One region of the Stenotrophomonas sp. GQ19 genome, then DNA from elsewhere that is predicted to be linked to it. Evidence: riboswitches for the same ligand, from Rfam matches in the RefSeq annotation. Region 1 holds a riboswitch; the other holds the start of a gene.
What was found. A riboswitch is a leader RNA that binds a small molecule or an ion and turns the genes downstream of it on or off. The one in region 1 is predicted to bind thiamine pyrophosphate.
Positions count from the first base shown of each region.

Region 1 (7,970 bases):
GGTTTCGACCTGCAGAGCCTGTCGCCCCGGCTCGAGGGCGTGGGCGCCAGCCTGGTGGTGAGCAACCTCACCGACCGCAAGTATCTTGCCGGCGTGGACGGCAGCAATTCGGCCTTCATCGGCGCGCCGCGCACCGTCGGGTTCTCGGTGCGGGTCGACCTGTGAGTCCAGCGCGGCCACCGCTTGCCGACCCGGTACGCCGCCGCCTGCTGCAGGGCGGCCTGGGGGCGGGTGTGGCCGCGCTGCTGCCCAGCATCGCGCGGGCGGCGGCCATCGCCCCGCATGCACGCAGCGGCAGCCTGGAGGACGTGCAGCACATCGTGGTGTTCATGCAGGAGAACCGGTCGTTCGATCACTACTTCGGCACGTTGCCCGGTGTGCGCGGGTTCGGCGACCGCTTCGTCGCGCCGGCCCCACCGCTGGCGCCCGGGCAGCCGCCGCGCACGCTGTGGTTGCAGCCCAATGCCGCCGGCACGCGCGGCATCACGCCGTTCGCGCTGGATACCGCCGCGCAGTTCGGCCTGATGCGCGTGGAAGGCACCCCGCACACCTGGCCCGACGCGCAGCGCGCCTGGGACCACGGGCGCATGGCGCACTGGCCGGCTGCCAAGCAGGACCACGCGATGGGCTACTTCCGCCGCGATGACATGCCGTTCCAGTTCGCGCTGGCCGAGGCATTCACCGTGTGCGATGCCTACCACTGCGCGATGCAGGCCGGCACCAATCCCAACCGCCTGTTCCTGTGGACCGGCCACAACGACCCGCACGCCCGTGCGGGCGGCCCGGCCGTGGCCAACTCGCACGACAACTTCCCCGAGCTGGGCGGCCACCCGGCGTCGTACACCTGGACCACCTACGTCGAACGCCTGCAGCAGGCCGGCGTGCGCTGGCAGATCTACCAGGACATGGCCGACAACTTCACCGACAACCCGCTGGCCGGCTTCGCGCCCTTCCGCCAGGCCTGGCTTGGCGCGCCGGGGCATGATGCGGCGCTGCGTGCGCGTGGGGTGAGCACGCGCGGGCTGGCCCAGCTGCGCGAGGACGTATTGAAGGGGCAGCTGCCGCAGGTCAGCTTCATCATTGCCGATGCCGCCGGCAGCGAGCACCCCGGCCCCTCCAGCCCGGCCCAGGGCGCGGCCTACACCGCGCGCGTGCTGGACGCGCTCACCGCCGACCCGGCGGTGTGGAGCCGCACCGCGCTGGTGCTGATGTTCGACGAGAACGACGGCTTCTTCGACCACATGCCGCCCCCGGCACCGCCGTCGCGCGATGCGTCGGTGGCCGGTGGCTGGGCCGGTGCATCGTCGGTCTCCACCGACGGCGAATACCACCAGCATCCGTCGCCCGGCAACGAGACGGCCGATCCGCTGGACCTGCGTGGACGCCCGTACGGTCTGGGCCCGCGGGTGCCGCTGTATGCGATCTCGCCGTGGAGCCGTGGCGGCTGGGTCGACTCGCAGGTGTACGACCACACCTCGGTGATCCGCCTGATCGAACGCCGCTTCGGCGTGGCCGCGCCGGAACTGTCGCCGTGGCGCCGCGCGGTGTGTGGCGACCTCACCGGTGCATTCGATTTCTCGCAGCGCGACACGCGGCCCTTCGTGGCCTCGCTGCCGGCCACGGCGGCGGTGGCCGCACGCGCGGCGGCCCTGCCGGGCCGTACCGTGCCGGTGCTGCCCGAGGGCCTGCAGCCGGCACGGCAGGAACCCGGGGTGCGCCCGGCACGTGCGCTGCCGTATCGCCCGCAGGTGGATATCGCGCTGGACGACGACCACATCCGCCTCGACCTGGCCTGCGATGGCGCCGCAGCGGTACTGCACGTCTACGACCGCACGCAGCTGGGGGCGATCCCGCGCCGTTACACGCTGGCCCCGGGCATGCCGCAGCACGCGCGCTGGGCGATGGATGCGCAGCGCGGCTACGACCTGTGGCTGCTCGGCCCCAACGGCTTCCACCGCCACTACCGCGGCCAGCCCGGCACCGCCGCGCCGCTGCAGGCACGCATCGACCGCGACGGCGACCGCCTGCAGCTGTGGCTGCACAACCCCGGCACGGCGGCGCTGGCGGTCAGCGTGCGCCCGGGGGCCTATGTCGATGCCGCCCCGGACAGGCAGCTGCAGCTGGCGCCCGGTGCGCGCACCGCACTGCACTGGGATGCCGCCGCCAGTGGCGGCTGGTACGACCTGCATGTCGAGCAGCCCGGGGCCTCCCAGCGCCTGGCCGGGCGCGTGGAAGACGGCCGGCCGGGCAGCACCGACCCGGCCATGGGCACCGAGCCGATGCGCCTGCTGCTGGACTGAGGGCTACGCCGACGCGCTGTCAGGCGGGACCGCGGGCGGCCGATTCGATCATCTTCCAGCCGTTGCCGGACGGATCGCGGAAACCGGCATCCACCGTGCCGTAGCGCTCCACCGGTGCCTGGGTGAATTCGACACCGGCCGCGCTCAGCCGCTGGTAGGCCGCACGGCAGTCGTCCACGGCCAGCACCAGGGCCGGCATGGCGCCCTTGGCCACCAGGGCCGCCAGGGCCTGTGCGGTGGCGGCGTCATGCACCGGCGGACCCGGCACGAACAGGCCCAGCTGGAACGCGGGCTGGTCCGGGTGCTGGACGGTCAGCCAGCGGTACGGGCCATTGCGCACGTCGGTGTGGATCTTGAACCCCAGCGCGTCGACGTAGAACGCCACCGCTTCGTCCTGGTCGCGCACGTACACGCCGACCACCTCGATACCCTGTGTCATGGAACCTCCGTTGGTTGAGGCTCTGTTGTACCGGCCCCTTCGCGCTGGCGCTTCTCCGAAACTGAGGTGGTGAGGTCCGGGCGCCGGGCGGCGCGCAGGATGCACTCGGGGGTGCTGCCCGGTGACGCCTGCGCCGGTGCCGTATCGCGCAGGTCGCCGGGACACTGCCCGGTGATGTCGCGGAACACCCGGCCGAACGTGCCCAGACTGCTCCAACCGGTCTGGTAGGCGATCTCGGTGATGGGCAGGTCGGTGTCGCGGCACAGCGCCACCGCCCGCTCGATGCGGCGGCTCAGCAGGTAGCGGTGCGGCGGCAGGCCGAAGGCCAGCCGGAACTGGCGCGCGAAGTAGGCCTCGGAGGTGGCACTCACCTCGGCCAGGCGCCGGACCGGCCAGGCCTCGTGCGGTGCCTGGTCCATCCGGTCCTTGGCCCGCAGCAGGCGTCGCAGCAGTGCAGGACTCTGGGTCATGGGCTTCCTCCGCCCGGCGATGCTACGACCGGGCGCGTCCGCCAGCAAGGCGCCGTCAGCGGCGCTGCATGGCGCCCGGTGCCTCGTCTGCTGCCGTCCAGGCGCGCAGGCCCATCACCGCCAGCCCGACGAACACCAGGTACAGCCCGGCGGTGACGTCCAGCGACTTGACCAGGTACATGCCCACATAGACCACGTCGACGATGATCCACAGCCACCACGTGGCGATATGGCGACGTGCCTGCCACCACTGCGCCACCAGGCTCAGCGCGGCGAGCATGGCATCCAGCCAGGGCAGCGCGGCATCGGTCCAGGTGTGCATGGCGGCGCCCAGCGCGATGCCGAACACCACGCCCAGACCAAGATCGCGCAGCAGCTGCCGGCGCGGCAGCGGCGCGATCACGATCGCACCGTCCTGCTGCGCGTGCCGGCGCCAGCTCAGCCAGCCGTACAGCAGGAAGCCGCCGAACACGACCTGCAGCAGCGTGTCCGAATACAGCTTGGCCTCGATGAACACCACCGCATACAGTGCCACCGCCACCAGCCCCACCGGCCAGGCCAGCATGCGCCGGCGCGCCATCAACCACACCCCGAGGATGCTGGTGGCTACCGCCGACCATTCCAGGATCGCCGCGTTCATAGCCCGAACGTCACCGACAACCGGGCCTGGCGCGGCGCACCGGCGAACAGGTAGTAGTCGCCGGCGGTGCTGCCGGTATCGCGCCAGTAGAAGCGGTCGAACACGTTGTCCACCGACAGGTTCCAGGTCACCGGATGGTCGGCCAGCGCGTGCTTGAAGCGCAGGCCCAGGTCGACCACATGGTAGGCCGGTGCGCGCACGTTGCCATCCACCGTGGCGGCGTTGGCCGAGGCGTAGCGCCAGCCGCCGGTGAGCGACAGCCCGCTGGCGAACGGCAGCGCGTAGTCGGCATGCACGCTGGCGCGCAGCTTGGGCACGTTGACCAGCTGGTGGCCTTCATACAGCGCGGTGCCACTGCTGCGCGCGCGCGCCTGCAGCGCGCTGACGCTGGCGTTGAGCACCAGGCCGTCGGCAACACGGCCATTGGCGGTCAATTCCAGCCCGGTGTGGGTCTGCTGGCCTTCGGCCACGAAGGTGTAGCCGGCGTCGCTGCTGTCCGGCTTGGCGTATTGGAACGGCTGCGAGGTACGGAACAGCGCCGCGCCCAGTGTCAGCGCGTCGGCGGCGGCGTACTTGATACCCACTTCGGTCTGCCGCGACAGCACCGGCGCCAGGAACGCGCCGTCGTTGGAGGTCCAGAACGGGGCTTCCTGGCCCAGCGAAATGCCGCGCACGTAGCTGGCGTAGACATTCACCTGTTCGGTCGCTTTCCAGACCAGCGCGGTCTGCGGCAGGAAGCGCGACAGCGTGCTGTGGCGCTCGGGGGTGCCGCGCTTGTCGAACGCGCGCTCATCCAGGCGCACGAACCGGCCACCGGCCAGCCACTGCCAGGCATCGCCGAACTGCATGCGGTCCATCGCGAACACGGCCGTCTGCGCGCTGTCCAGGCGGCGCACCGAGGGGCCGGGCTGCAGCGGCGACGGCGCGAACACCGGCACCTGCGCGTCGTGGATGTTGGCCGTGCCGACGTACTCGTTGACGTTGCGGCGCTTGTCGATGGTGCGCTCGAAGCGGTCCGCGCCGACGGTGAGTTCGTGGCCGACGCGGCCGGTGCTGAAGCTGCCGCGCAGTTCGGCGCGTGCCTCCAGGTTGCGGCGGGTGTCGTCGGGGCTGCGGTAGTCGTAGATGTCGTAGTCGCCGTTGGGCGCGAAGTAGTTGCCCGGCACGCTGCCATCGGCACACTGCGCGGCGTAGTAGCAGCCGTAGGCGAAGGCCACGTTGTCATCGATCACCGACCGGCTGTAGCCGGCCGACACGCGCGACTGCCACTGCGCGTTGAACTGGTAGGTGTGCAGTGCGGTGATGTTGGTGCTGTCGATGCCCACCGGCCGCTGCCACGGCTGGTAGCCCAGCATGTGCTCGCGGTCCACCCCGCGCGGCAGTTCGCGCGCGCCCAGCAGCTGGTAGCCGGAGGCCGAGCGCTGCGAGCTGGTTTGGTAGTTGGCATCGACCTCGAGCTTGCTGCGGTCGCTGATCAGCCAGTCGGTGGCCAGCGAGTAGAAATTGCGGCGGCCCTCGGCGTGCTCGATATACGACTCGCTGCCGTCCCACGCCGCGTTCACGCGCACGCCCAGGCGCGGGGTCAGCCAGTGGCCGACATCCACCGCGGCGTAGCGCGAGCCCTCCGAATCGGTGCCCAGGGTGACGTTGCGGACCTCGGTCGGGCGCTTGCCGACGTAGTTGATGATGCCGCCGGGCGCCATCACGCCGGCGGCAAGGCCGGCTTCGCCCTTCAGGATTTCCACCTGCTGCACGTTCTCCAGCGCCAGGCGCTGCTCGCCGGTGGTGCTCAGGCCGTTGAAGCGGTAACCGGTGCCGGTGTCCAGCGGGAAGCCGCGGATGGCGATGTTCTGGTAGTAGCCCACCGGGGCGTAGCTGTCGCCGAGCGAGGCGTCGCTGCGGGCCAGTTCGGACAGGCTGCGCACCTGGCGGCTGTCGAGCAGGTCGCGGTCGAGCACGGTCAACGCGGCCGGGGTGTCCTTCCAGTCGCCACTGCCGAAACTGGTGGTCTGCACGGTGTCGGCCACCGGCTGGCGGGCCTGAACGCGCACGGCGGCAAGCTCGGTCGGGGAACGGTCGGGCGCGTCCGGGGCGGCGTCGCTGGCATACAGCGGCAGGGCGGCGCACAGGGCGGCGGTCAGCAGGGCAGGGCGATAGCAGCGGTTCATTCGATTCGTCATCAGCCAGAAGAGACGAAGCGACGGCGCGCACGCACCGACTCATCCGGTCGTTGCGCCCACTGCACAAAGCTCCCTACGCCGGTATCAACCGGATCAGGTTCCAAGGGACTCTCTCAGCCTGGTTTTGTCCAGGCACCCCCGCTTCGGCGACCATTTCACCACAAACGGCCCCGCGATGCCCGCCACGGCTCAGGCGGCGGCGTGCAGCGCCTGGAGCAGGGCTTGGCCGTGGCGGCCCTTGAACCACAGCGCGTGGCCCAGCAGGAAGGTGTGATAGGCCACATCCGCGTTGGCCGGCGAGGCGGTGATGCCGTTGAAGTACTCCACTTCGGACAGTGCAAAGTCCAGGTGCACGATGGGCAGCAGGTCGGCCAGCAGCTGCACCCGCGCGGCCGACACCGGCAGCACCTGCCGGTAGCCTTCGACCAGGGCCAGTGCAATGGCGATGCGCGCCGCATCGGTCTGCTGCTCCAGCGCCAGCCAGGCAATGGCATTGCGTTCGATCGCGGTGGCCAGGTCGAACAGCGCGCTGGTGGGCGAGGCCAGGCCGAAGTCGAACACGGTCTGCACCTGCGGGGCGTTGCTGTCGGCACGCCAGAGCAGGTTGGACACGTGCCAGTCGTTGTGGGCCCACAGCCGTGGCTCGGCGTGCAGGCGCCCGGCCAGGCCGGCGTGCCAGGGCAGCACCGCGCGCTGCAGGTCGTCCTGCCAGTGTTGCCGGGCCAGGTAGGCGGCCAGGCCGGGGCGCTGGCCCAGGTCGGCCTGCAGCATCGCCAGCGGGTCGGCGGCGCGGATCAGGTCGTCGCGTGCCACCAGCAGGTGGGTGCTGCGCTGGGGCGCGTGGTAGCCGGCCGAGGCCTGGTGCAGGGTGGCCAGCATGCGCCCGGCCTCGCGTGCGGCGGCGGGGTCGGCCAGCGGTGTCCAGGACGGCGCATCGCGGTACAGGTCCTGGCCGTCGCCCACGCTGTGCAGCTCGTAGGTCCAGCCGTCGTGCTCGGGGGCGGTCGCACCGTCGGCATCGCGCAGCACCTGCACCACGGGTACGCCGGCGGCCGCAAGGTGGGCGATGAAGCGGTGTTCTTCGCCCAGCGAAGCGGCGTCGCGCACGCTGTGGTGGTGGCGTTTGACGAATACCCGCCCGCGCCCGCTTTCCAGGAGGGCGGCCGCCGACAGGGGGCGCGGGCTGTGCCAGGCCACGCCGACCTCCGTGCCCAGCTGCGGGTAGCGCCCGCGCAGCCAGGCCACGTCGCGCGCATCGATGGCAGGCCAGTCGGCGGCCACGGCGTCGTTGTCCAGGCCTTGCACGAGGTGGGCGGTGTGGGTCATCGGCGAGCAGGCACAACGTGCGTCGGGGTGCGGGGCAGACAGGGTAGCCGAACGCACAACGGGCGGGTCATCGACCCGCCCGTTGAAGGCGCTGCGCACGGTGGTGGGGGCGGGGCTTACCAGCCGCGGCCGTGCTGGCGGTCCCAGTTGCGGCGATCGCGCTGCTCGCGTTCCCAGCGGCCACGGTCGTTGCGACGGTCATAACCACGGTCATAGCCGTAGCGGCGGTCATGGCGACGATCGTCATAGCGGCGGTTGTCGTAGCCACGGTCGTACCGGTGGTCGCGCTTGTCGCGGGTGGTCAGGTTGCCGATGGCGCCGCCGGCCACCGCGCCGCCCACGGTGGCCGCCGTATCACCGTTGGAGAGCAGGTGGCCGGCCACGCCGCCCACCACCGCGCCTACCACGGTGCGCTTGTCCTTGCGGGACATCGCGCTGGCGTCGCCGACGGCGGCCAGGCCGACCGTCAGGGCCAGGGCCACGGCCAGGCCACGAAGGCTGAGTGCGGAAATGTTGAGCATGTTCGGTTCTCCAGTCGGGTACAGGCCACGCTGGGGTTCCAACATTGTCGGAACATTGCCGCGCGGCCCGGGTGGGTCTGCGTATTCATCTAGC
Region 1 covers NZ_JCAXES010000006.1:26,091-34,060, forward strand. The annotation lists gene AC6CHL_RS12495 (TonB-dependent receptor) at 1-165, shown strand, start outside; gene AC6CHL_RS12500 (phosphocholine-specific phospholipase C) at 162-2,300, shown strand; gene AC6CHL_RS12505 (VOC family protein) at 2,320-2,739, opposite strand; gene AC6CHL_RS12510 (helix-turn-helix transcriptional regulator) at 2,736-3,209, opposite strand; gene pnuC (nicotinamide riboside transporter PnuC) at 3,265-3,849, opposite strand; gene AC6CHL_RS12520 (TonB-dependent siderophore receptor) at 3,846-6,017, opposite strand; TPP riboswitch at 6,083-6,179, opposite strand; gene AC6CHL_RS12525 (phosphotransferase enzyme family protein) at 6,219-7,355, opposite strand; gene AC6CHL_RS12530 (glycine zipper 2TM domain-containing protein) at 7,472-7,876, opposite strand.

Region 2 (7,970 bases), on a different contig from region 1:
GCACGGCGATGCCGAACGCACCGAACACCGCGCGGCTGGCCCCGGCTTCGTCCATCGCCGGGTACAGCAGCACGCCCAGCAACTGCACGGCCAGCAACCACGCCGACGGATGCCGCCGTGCGATGGCCAGCCACTTGGTGGTACGTGCGATTGCCATGCCAGATCCCTTCCCTGCCCCGTTCGCCGCCGAGCTTAGCGCGCTTGCCGCCCCTGCCGCATGAGCACCGGGGCGACGGCCCGCCGCCCCGGCACCGGCCTCATTCCTGCCGGTAGACCTGCGCGCCGAGGTCGCGGAACTGCGCCGACTTGTCGGCCATGCCCTCCTCGATCGCGTCCTGTTCGGACAGACCGTGTTCGGCGGCATAGTCGCGCACGTCCTGGGTGATCTTCATCGAGCAGAAGTGCGGGCCGCACATCGAACAGAAGTGCGCCAGCTTGTGCGCGTCCTTGGGCAGGGTTTCATCGTGGAATTCCTTGGCCTTCTCCGGATCCAGGCCGAGGTGGAACTGGTCTTCCCAGCGGAACTCGAAGCGCGCCTTGCTCAGTGCGTTGTCACGCACCTGCGCGCCGGGATGGCCCTTGGCCAGGTCCGAGGCATGCGCGGCGATGCGGTAGGCCATGATGCCGTCGCGCACATCCTGGCGGTTGGGCAGGCCCAGGTGTTCCTTCGGCGTGACATAGCAAAGCATCGCGGTGCCGTACCAGCCGATCATGGCCGCACCGATCGCGCTGGTGATGTGGTCGTAGCCCGGCGCGATGTCGGTGGTGAGCGGCCCCAGCGTGTAGAACGGCGCCTCGCCGCATTCGCGCAGCTGCTTGTCCATGTTCTCCTTGATCAACTGCATGGGCACGTGGCCCGGGCCTTCGATCATGGTCTGCACGTCGTGCTTCCAGGCGATTTTGGTCAACTCGCCGAGGGTTTCCAGCTCACCGAACTGGGCGGCATCGTTGGCATCGGCAATGCAGCCGGGGCGCAGGCCGTCGCCGAGAGAGAAGGTCACGTCGTAGGCCTTCATGATTTCGCAGATGTCCTCGAAGTGCGTGTAGAGGAAGTTCTCCTTGTGGTGGGCCAGGCACCACTTGGCCAGGATGCTGCCACCGCGCGAGACGATGCCGGTCACGCGCTTGGCGGTCAGCGGCACGTAGCGCAGCAGCACGCCGGCGTGGATGGTGAAGTAATCCACGCCCTGCTCGGCCTGTTCGATCAGCGTGTCGCGGAAGATCTCCCAGGTGAGTTCCTCGGCGCGCCCATCTACCTTCTCCAGCGCCTGGTAGATCGGCACGGTGCCGATCGCCACCGGCGAGTTGCGCAGGATCCACTCGCGGGTTTCGTGGATGTGCTTGCCGGTGGAGAGGTCCATCACCGTGTCGCCGCCCCAGCGGATCGCCCACACCAGCTTTTCCACTTCCTCGGCGATGCCCGACGACACCGCGCTGTTGCCGATGTTGGCGTTGATCTTGGTCAGGAAGTTGCGGCCGATGATCATCGGCTCGCTTTCCGGGTGATTGATGTTGTTGGGCAGTACCGCGCGGCCGCGGGCGATCTCGTCGCGCACGAATTCAGGCGTGATGCGCGTTGGGATGGACGCGCCGAAAGACTCCCCGGGGTGCTGCCTGAGCAGCGCGGCATCGCGGATGGCCTCGATGCGCTGGTTCTCGCGGATGGCCACGAATTCCATTTCCGGGGTGATGATGCCGCGCCGTGCGTAGTGCATCTGGGTGACGTTGGCGCCGGCCACCGCACGGCGTGGCTGCAGCCGCGACGGGAAACGCACCGCGTCCAGGCGTGCATCGGTTTCGCGCGCCCGCCCGAAGCTGGAGCTCAGGCCGTGCAGCAGTTCGGTATCGCCCCGCTCGGCCACCCAGCCGGCCCGCAACGGCGGCAGGCCGCAGGAGAGGTCGATGCGCGCATTCGGATCGGTATACGGGCCAGATGTGTCATACACGGTGACCGGCGCGTTCTCTTCCCCACCAAACAGGGTTGGCGTGCGGGTCAGCACGATCTCGCGCATGGGCACCTGCAGGTCGCTGCGTGAGCCGGGCACATGGATCTTGCGCGAGCCGGGAATGGGTCGGGTGACCGATTCGGACAGTTGCTGGGCCTGCTGCTGCAGGGAGGAAAGCGCTGCGTTCATGACTTCGTCCTGGATCGGGTTCCGCCCAGGAATAGGCGGAACGGACGAAGCGGCGGCGCACGACGGACGCAACACGGGCGGTCTTCGGGCGGGGCAGCCCTACGGCGCATTGCGTCAGCATTGCGAAGCATCCCTACGCCGGTATCAACCGGATCAGGTTCGAAGGGACTGTCTCAACCGTGGCCACTGGGCCGCGGTACCCCCGCTTCGGGGCGAATTAGACCACAACCCTGACGCAATTGCCGCGTCCGGCCCGAAGCCGTGCAGACAGCGGCTGGAACGTGAAAAAGGCGCTGATCTGCCATCCGCTAGAATGCTGCGGCGCGGAATGGCCGTCTGGCTGGTCCGCCCTGGAGTTCCGCAACCGGCATCGACCGGCTTGAATCGCCCCAGCCGCCGCCTCGGCAGCGCTGGAGACGGCAGGCATTCGCTCGCCCCCTTTGTACGGAGAAACTCCTCCATGGTGTTTCGCATTTCCATCGCACTGATCATTGCATTGGTGCTGATCGCCGGCCTCGCGCCCGGCCCCTTCAACGACGTGATCCAGAGTGGCCTGGGCCACATCATCCGCAGCACCGGCTGGCTGTACCTGCTGGTTGTGTTCATCACGCTGTCGTTCCTGATGTACCTGGCGTTCGGGCGGTTGGGCTCGCTGCGCATCGGCGGCGAAGATGCCGAGCCGGATTTTTCCAACGCCAGCTGGATGTCGATGCTGTTTGCCGCCGGCATGGGTATCGGCCTGGTGTTCTGGGGCGCGGCCGAGCCGATCTCGCACTTCGTCAAGCCGCCGGAAGGGCTGGCACCGCAGAGCATGGAAGCGGCCCGTGCCTCGATGCGCTACGCGTTCTTCCACTGGGGCCTGCATCCGTGGGCGATCTATGCGCTGATCGGGCTGGCCATGGCGTGGTTCCAGTTCAACCGCAACGGCCGCGGCCTGATCAGTGATCTGTTGCAGCCGATCATCGGCGCGCATCACCGCGGCTGGATGGGCACGGTGGTGAACGTGGCGGCGGTGGTGGCCACCGCGATCGGCGTGGCCACCACGCTGGGCTTCGGTACGATCCAGATCGCGGCGGGCCTGCATCGCGTGTTCGGCATCCAGGATTCGATTCCGGTGCAGCTGACCATCATCGCGGTGGCGTTCGTGCTGTACATGGCCTCCACCACCAGCGGGGTGAACCGCGGCATCAAGTGGCTGTCCAACTTCAACCTGGGGCTGGCGGCGGTATTGCTGGCGCTGGTGATGGTGCTGGGGCCCACCGGGTTCATCTTCGATACGTTCACCACCACCATCGGGTCCTACCTCAATTCGCTGGTGACGATGAGCCTGCGCATGTCGCCGTTCTCGGGCAGCACGTGGGTGGCCGACTGGACGATCTTCTACTGGGCCTGGTGGATCGCGTGGGCGCCGTTCGTGGGCTCGTTCATTGCGCGGGTGTCGCGCGGGCGCAGCATCCGCGAGTTCGTGCTGGGCGTGGTGATCGCACCCAGCGTGCTGGGCTTCCTGTGGTTCTCGGTGTTTGGCGGCACCGCGCTGTGGTCGCAGATCTTCGGCCACGTGGACCTGGCGCAGGCGCTGGGCAACGGCTATGAGACGGTGCTGTTCACGATGTTCGACAGCCTGCCGATGCCGATGGTGTTGTCGGTGATTGCGCTGGTGCTGTTGATGATCTTCTTCGTGACCTCGGCCGACTCGGCGGTGCTGGTGCTGGCCACGATGTCCACCGAGGAGGCGGGTGACCCGCCGTTGGCGCGGCGGATGGTGTGGGGGGTAGCGATCGCGCTGATTGCCGGTGTGTTGCTGCTGGCCGGTGGGCTGACCGCGCTGCAGGGCATGATCACGATTGCGGCCTTGCCGTTCGCGCTGTTGATGCTGCTGGTGATGTGGTCGCTGTACCGGGTGCTGGATATGGAGTACGCGTTGCAGCGCCGGCGTGCGCAGCGGGCACGGCGGATGATGGACGAGTGGATCGAGCGGGAGATCGCCGCGCAGGAAGAGACGCGGGATGAGGCGGCGCGGGCGCCGTAGGGCGTACACCGTTGCGCTGTCGGTGGCAGGGTCGCGCCGGGTGGGTTGGCGGGACACGCTGCAAGTCCCGCTCCGCGGCCCGGCCCAGCCGCTGGCGGCTGTGCGTTCGGGCACATGCGAGGCAGTGCCTCGCAAGCAATGTGCCCTCACCCATGTAAGCTCCGTCGCCGCATCCATGCGGCTCAGGGTCCCGCCAACCCACCCACCGCGCCCCTCTGACAGTGGGTCGGTGAGTTGAGGAGAGCAGCCGACCAACGGTCGGCTCTACCCCCGCCGCGTTGGTTTAGTAGCCTGCGGCTTGGCCGTCTTTTCGGCTTTCTGAGGCGCCGTAGTACACGCCGGTTTCCGGGTCGCGCAGGATGGCCTGGTAGCCGCCGTAGGGGCCGTCGGCGAAGGTGACGCGGTGGCCCTTGCGCATCAGCGCGCGCACCGTTTCGTATGGGAAGCCGGTTTCCAGGTTGACCTCGCCACCGTCGCTCATCGCCGTGGCCTGCCCGGTCGGTTCGGTCGACCCTTCGTGCTGGATGCGCGGCGCATCGCCGGCTTCCTGCAGGTTCATGCCGAAGTCGACCATGTTCATCACGATCTGCGCGTGCCCCTGCGGCTGCATCGCCCCGCCCATCACCCCGAAGCTCATCCAGGGCTTGCCGTCCTTGGTCACGAAGCCGGGAATGATGGTCTGGAACGGGCGCTTGCCCGGCGCGTAGCCGTTCGGGTGGTCCTTCTGCAGGACGAACATCTCACCGCGGTCCTGCAGGATGAAGCCCAGCCCCGGGGGCGCCATGCCACTGCCCATGCCGCGGTAGTTGGACTGGATCAGCGACACCATCATCCCGTCCGCGTCGGCGACGGTCATGTAGATCGTGTCACCTTCCTGCAGCTGCTTCGGCGTGCCCGGCTGCACTTCGCGCAGGGCCTTGTCCATCGAGATCAACGCACGCCGCTGCGCCGCGTAGCCCTTCGAGACCAGCCGTTCCACCGGTGCCGGGTGGAATGCCGGATCGGTGTAGAAGCGCGCGCGGTCGGCGAAGGCCAGCTTCTTGGCTTCCACGAACAGGTGCACGTGTTCGGGCGAGCCGAAGGGGATCTTCGAGAAGTCGTAGCCCTCCAGCACGTTCAGGATCTGCAGCACCGCGATGCCCTGGCTGTTGGGCGGCAGCTCCCAGACGTCGTAGCCACGGTAGTTGCTGCTCACCGGATCCACCCACTCACCGTGGTGGCTGGCCATGTCCTCGTAGCTCAGGTAGCCGCCGTTGGCCTTGAAGTAGCTGCCGATGGTGCGGGCGATGTCGCCCTTGTAGAAGGCATCGCGGCCACCGCGGCCGATCTGTTCCAGGGTGTTGGCCAGGTTCGGGTTCTTCCACATCTCGCCCTTGCGCGGCGCATGCCCGTTGACGGTGAACTGCTCCTTGAAGCCCGGGTACTGCGACAGCTTGGGCACCGAGCGGTCCCAGTAGTAGGCGATCACCTCGGCCACCGGATGGCCCTCGCGGGCGTAGCGGATGGCCGGGGCCAGGTTGTCGGCCATCGGCTTGCGGCCGAAGCGCTCGTGCAGCGCGAACCAGCCGTCCACCGCGCCCGGCACCGAGACCGGCAGCGGGCCGGTGGCCGGGATCTCCTTCAGGCCGCGGCGCTGGAACTCGGCCAGGGTGAGCGACTTGGGCGACCGGCCCGAGCCGTTGTAGCCGTAAAGCTTCTGGGTCTTCGGGTCCCACACGATGGCAAACAGGTCGCCGCCGACGCCGTTGCCGGTCGGCTCCATCAGGCCCAGCGCGGCGTTGGCCGCGATCGCCGCGTCCACGGCCGAGCCGCCGCCCTTCATCACGTCCAGCGCGATCTGGGTCGCCAGCGGCTGCGAGGTGGCGGCCATCGCGTGCGGGGCGATCACCTCCGAGCGGGTGGCGAAGGGATGGCCGGTGACGCGGTCGGCGGCACTGGCGGCGATGGGAAGGGCACACAGCACGGCGGCGGCAAGCAGGCCGCGGGCAAGACGTCGGGACACGGGGGATTCCTGATGGGTGGTAGCCACACCGATAGTGGCGGCAGAGCGGCCGCGATGGCATCCCACAATGGTCATGCCGTGGGCCGCATCGGCACCGAAATCCGCGCAGAACGTGCCTGCAAAATAGTGAATTCGGGTTCACCGCAACGCTTTCAACCGCAACCATCCTTGCGTGGCGGGGCTTTGCGCTGGATGCAGGCGAAACTGTTGGAAATATGCCTGCCAGGGTTGACAGCCTTAAAACCGCTGTGGTTTTCTCGATCTCATGTTGCAGCGCACAGCCATCCGCGAATCCATCGAGCACGCCGACACCGGCGGGGCGTCGATCCGTTCGCTTCTTGTCCTCGTACTTATTACCCAACCAACAGGTGCGGGACGGACCGGCGTGTAAGCAAGACTGCCAGGTATCCATCAAAACCCGCACCCACCCAGGTGCGGGTTTTTTCGTTTCAGAGCCTCCTCATTTTCCTCCCCCTTCCCGAGTTGCCCTTCCCGCCATGACCCGCCCGTCCGCCACCACCGCCTTCATGCCCACCGCCCCCACGGCGGATGCGTGCGGTTGTGGCGCTGCGCGTGCCACCCCTTCCCCTGACTGGCCGACGCGTCGCTGACCGTCGGCCATCTTTTTATTTCCGCCAAAGGACCTCCCCCATGAGCACCAACGACCTGCCCCAGATCAAGATCGCTGTTGTCGGCTACGGCAGCCAGGGCCGCGCCCACGCACTGAACCTGCGTGAATCCGGCTTCGACGTTGTCATCGGGCTGCGCCCGGGTGGCCCCACCGAGGTCAAGGCGCAGGCCGATGGCTTCACCGTCAAGGCCCCGGCCGAGGCGGTCAAGGATGCGGATCTGGTCGCCGTGCTGACCCCGGACATGGTCCAGAAGAAACTGTACGAGGACGTGCTCGCCCCGAACATGAAACAGGGCGCGGTGCTGCTGTTCGCGCATGGCCTGAACGTGCATTTCGACATGATCAAGCCGCGTGACGACCTGGACGTGGTGCTGGTCGCGCCCAAGGGCCCGGGCGCGCTGGTGCGCCGTGAGTACGAGATCGGCCGGGGCGTTCCGTGCATCTGGGCGGTCTACCAGGACCGGAGCGGCAAGGCCGCCGAGTACGCGCTGGCCTATGCGGCCGGGCTGGGCGGCGCACGCGCCAACCTGATCCAGACCACGTTCAAGGAAGAGACCGAAACCGATCTGTTCGGCGAGCAGGCAGTGCTGTGCGGCGGTGCCTCGGCGCTGGTGCAGGCCGGCTTTGAAACGCTGGTGGAAGCCGGCTACCAGCCGGAAATCGCCTACTACGAAGTCCTGCACGAACTGAAGCTGATCGTGGACCTGTTCTACGAAGGCGGCATCACCCGCATGCTGGAATTCATCTCCGAGACCGCGCAGTACGGCGACTACGTCAGCGGCCCGCGCGTCATCGATGCCGGCACCAAGGCGCGCATGAAGGACGTGCTGACCGACATCCAGAACGGCACCTTCACCAAGAACTGGGTAGCCGAGTACGAAGCGGGCCTGCCCAACTACAACAAGTTCAAGCAGGCCGACCTGGAGCACCCGATCGAGAAGGTAGGCAAGGAACTGCGCGCCAAGATGGTCTGGTTGCAAAGTCAAGCCGCGTAACCGCGCGGCTCCCCCACCCGCTTTCGTAAAGGTCACCGCATGAATACCTCCGCACACAGCACCGCGCCCCGCAACGGCGCACGCTGGTTGACGCAGGCCCTGGAAGCCGAGGGCGTGCACACGCTGTTCGGCTACCCCGGCGGCACCATCATGCCGTTCTACGACGCCCTGGTGGATT
Region 2 covers NZ_JCAXES010000002.1:519,686-527,655, forward strand. The annotation lists gene AC6CHL_RS06350 (ion channel) at 1-157, opposite strand, end outside; gene thiC (phosphomethylpyrimidine synthase ThiC) at 258-2,135, opposite strand; TPP riboswitch at 2,248-2,349, opposite strand; gene AC6CHL_RS06360 (BCCT family transporter) at 2,596-4,164, shown strand; gene ggt (gamma-glutamyltransferase) at 4,448-6,166, opposite strand; gene ilvC (ketol-acid reductoisomerase) at 6,818-7,792, shown strand; gene ilvG (acetolactate synthase 2 catalytic subunit) at 7,832-7,970, shown strand, end outside.
Region 2: it holds a riboswitch for thiamine pyrophosphate, as region 1 does, so the genes downstream of both, thiC (phosphomethylpyrimidine synthase ThiC) here and AC6CHL_RS12520 (TonB-dependent siderophore receptor) in region 1, are expected to answer to the same signal.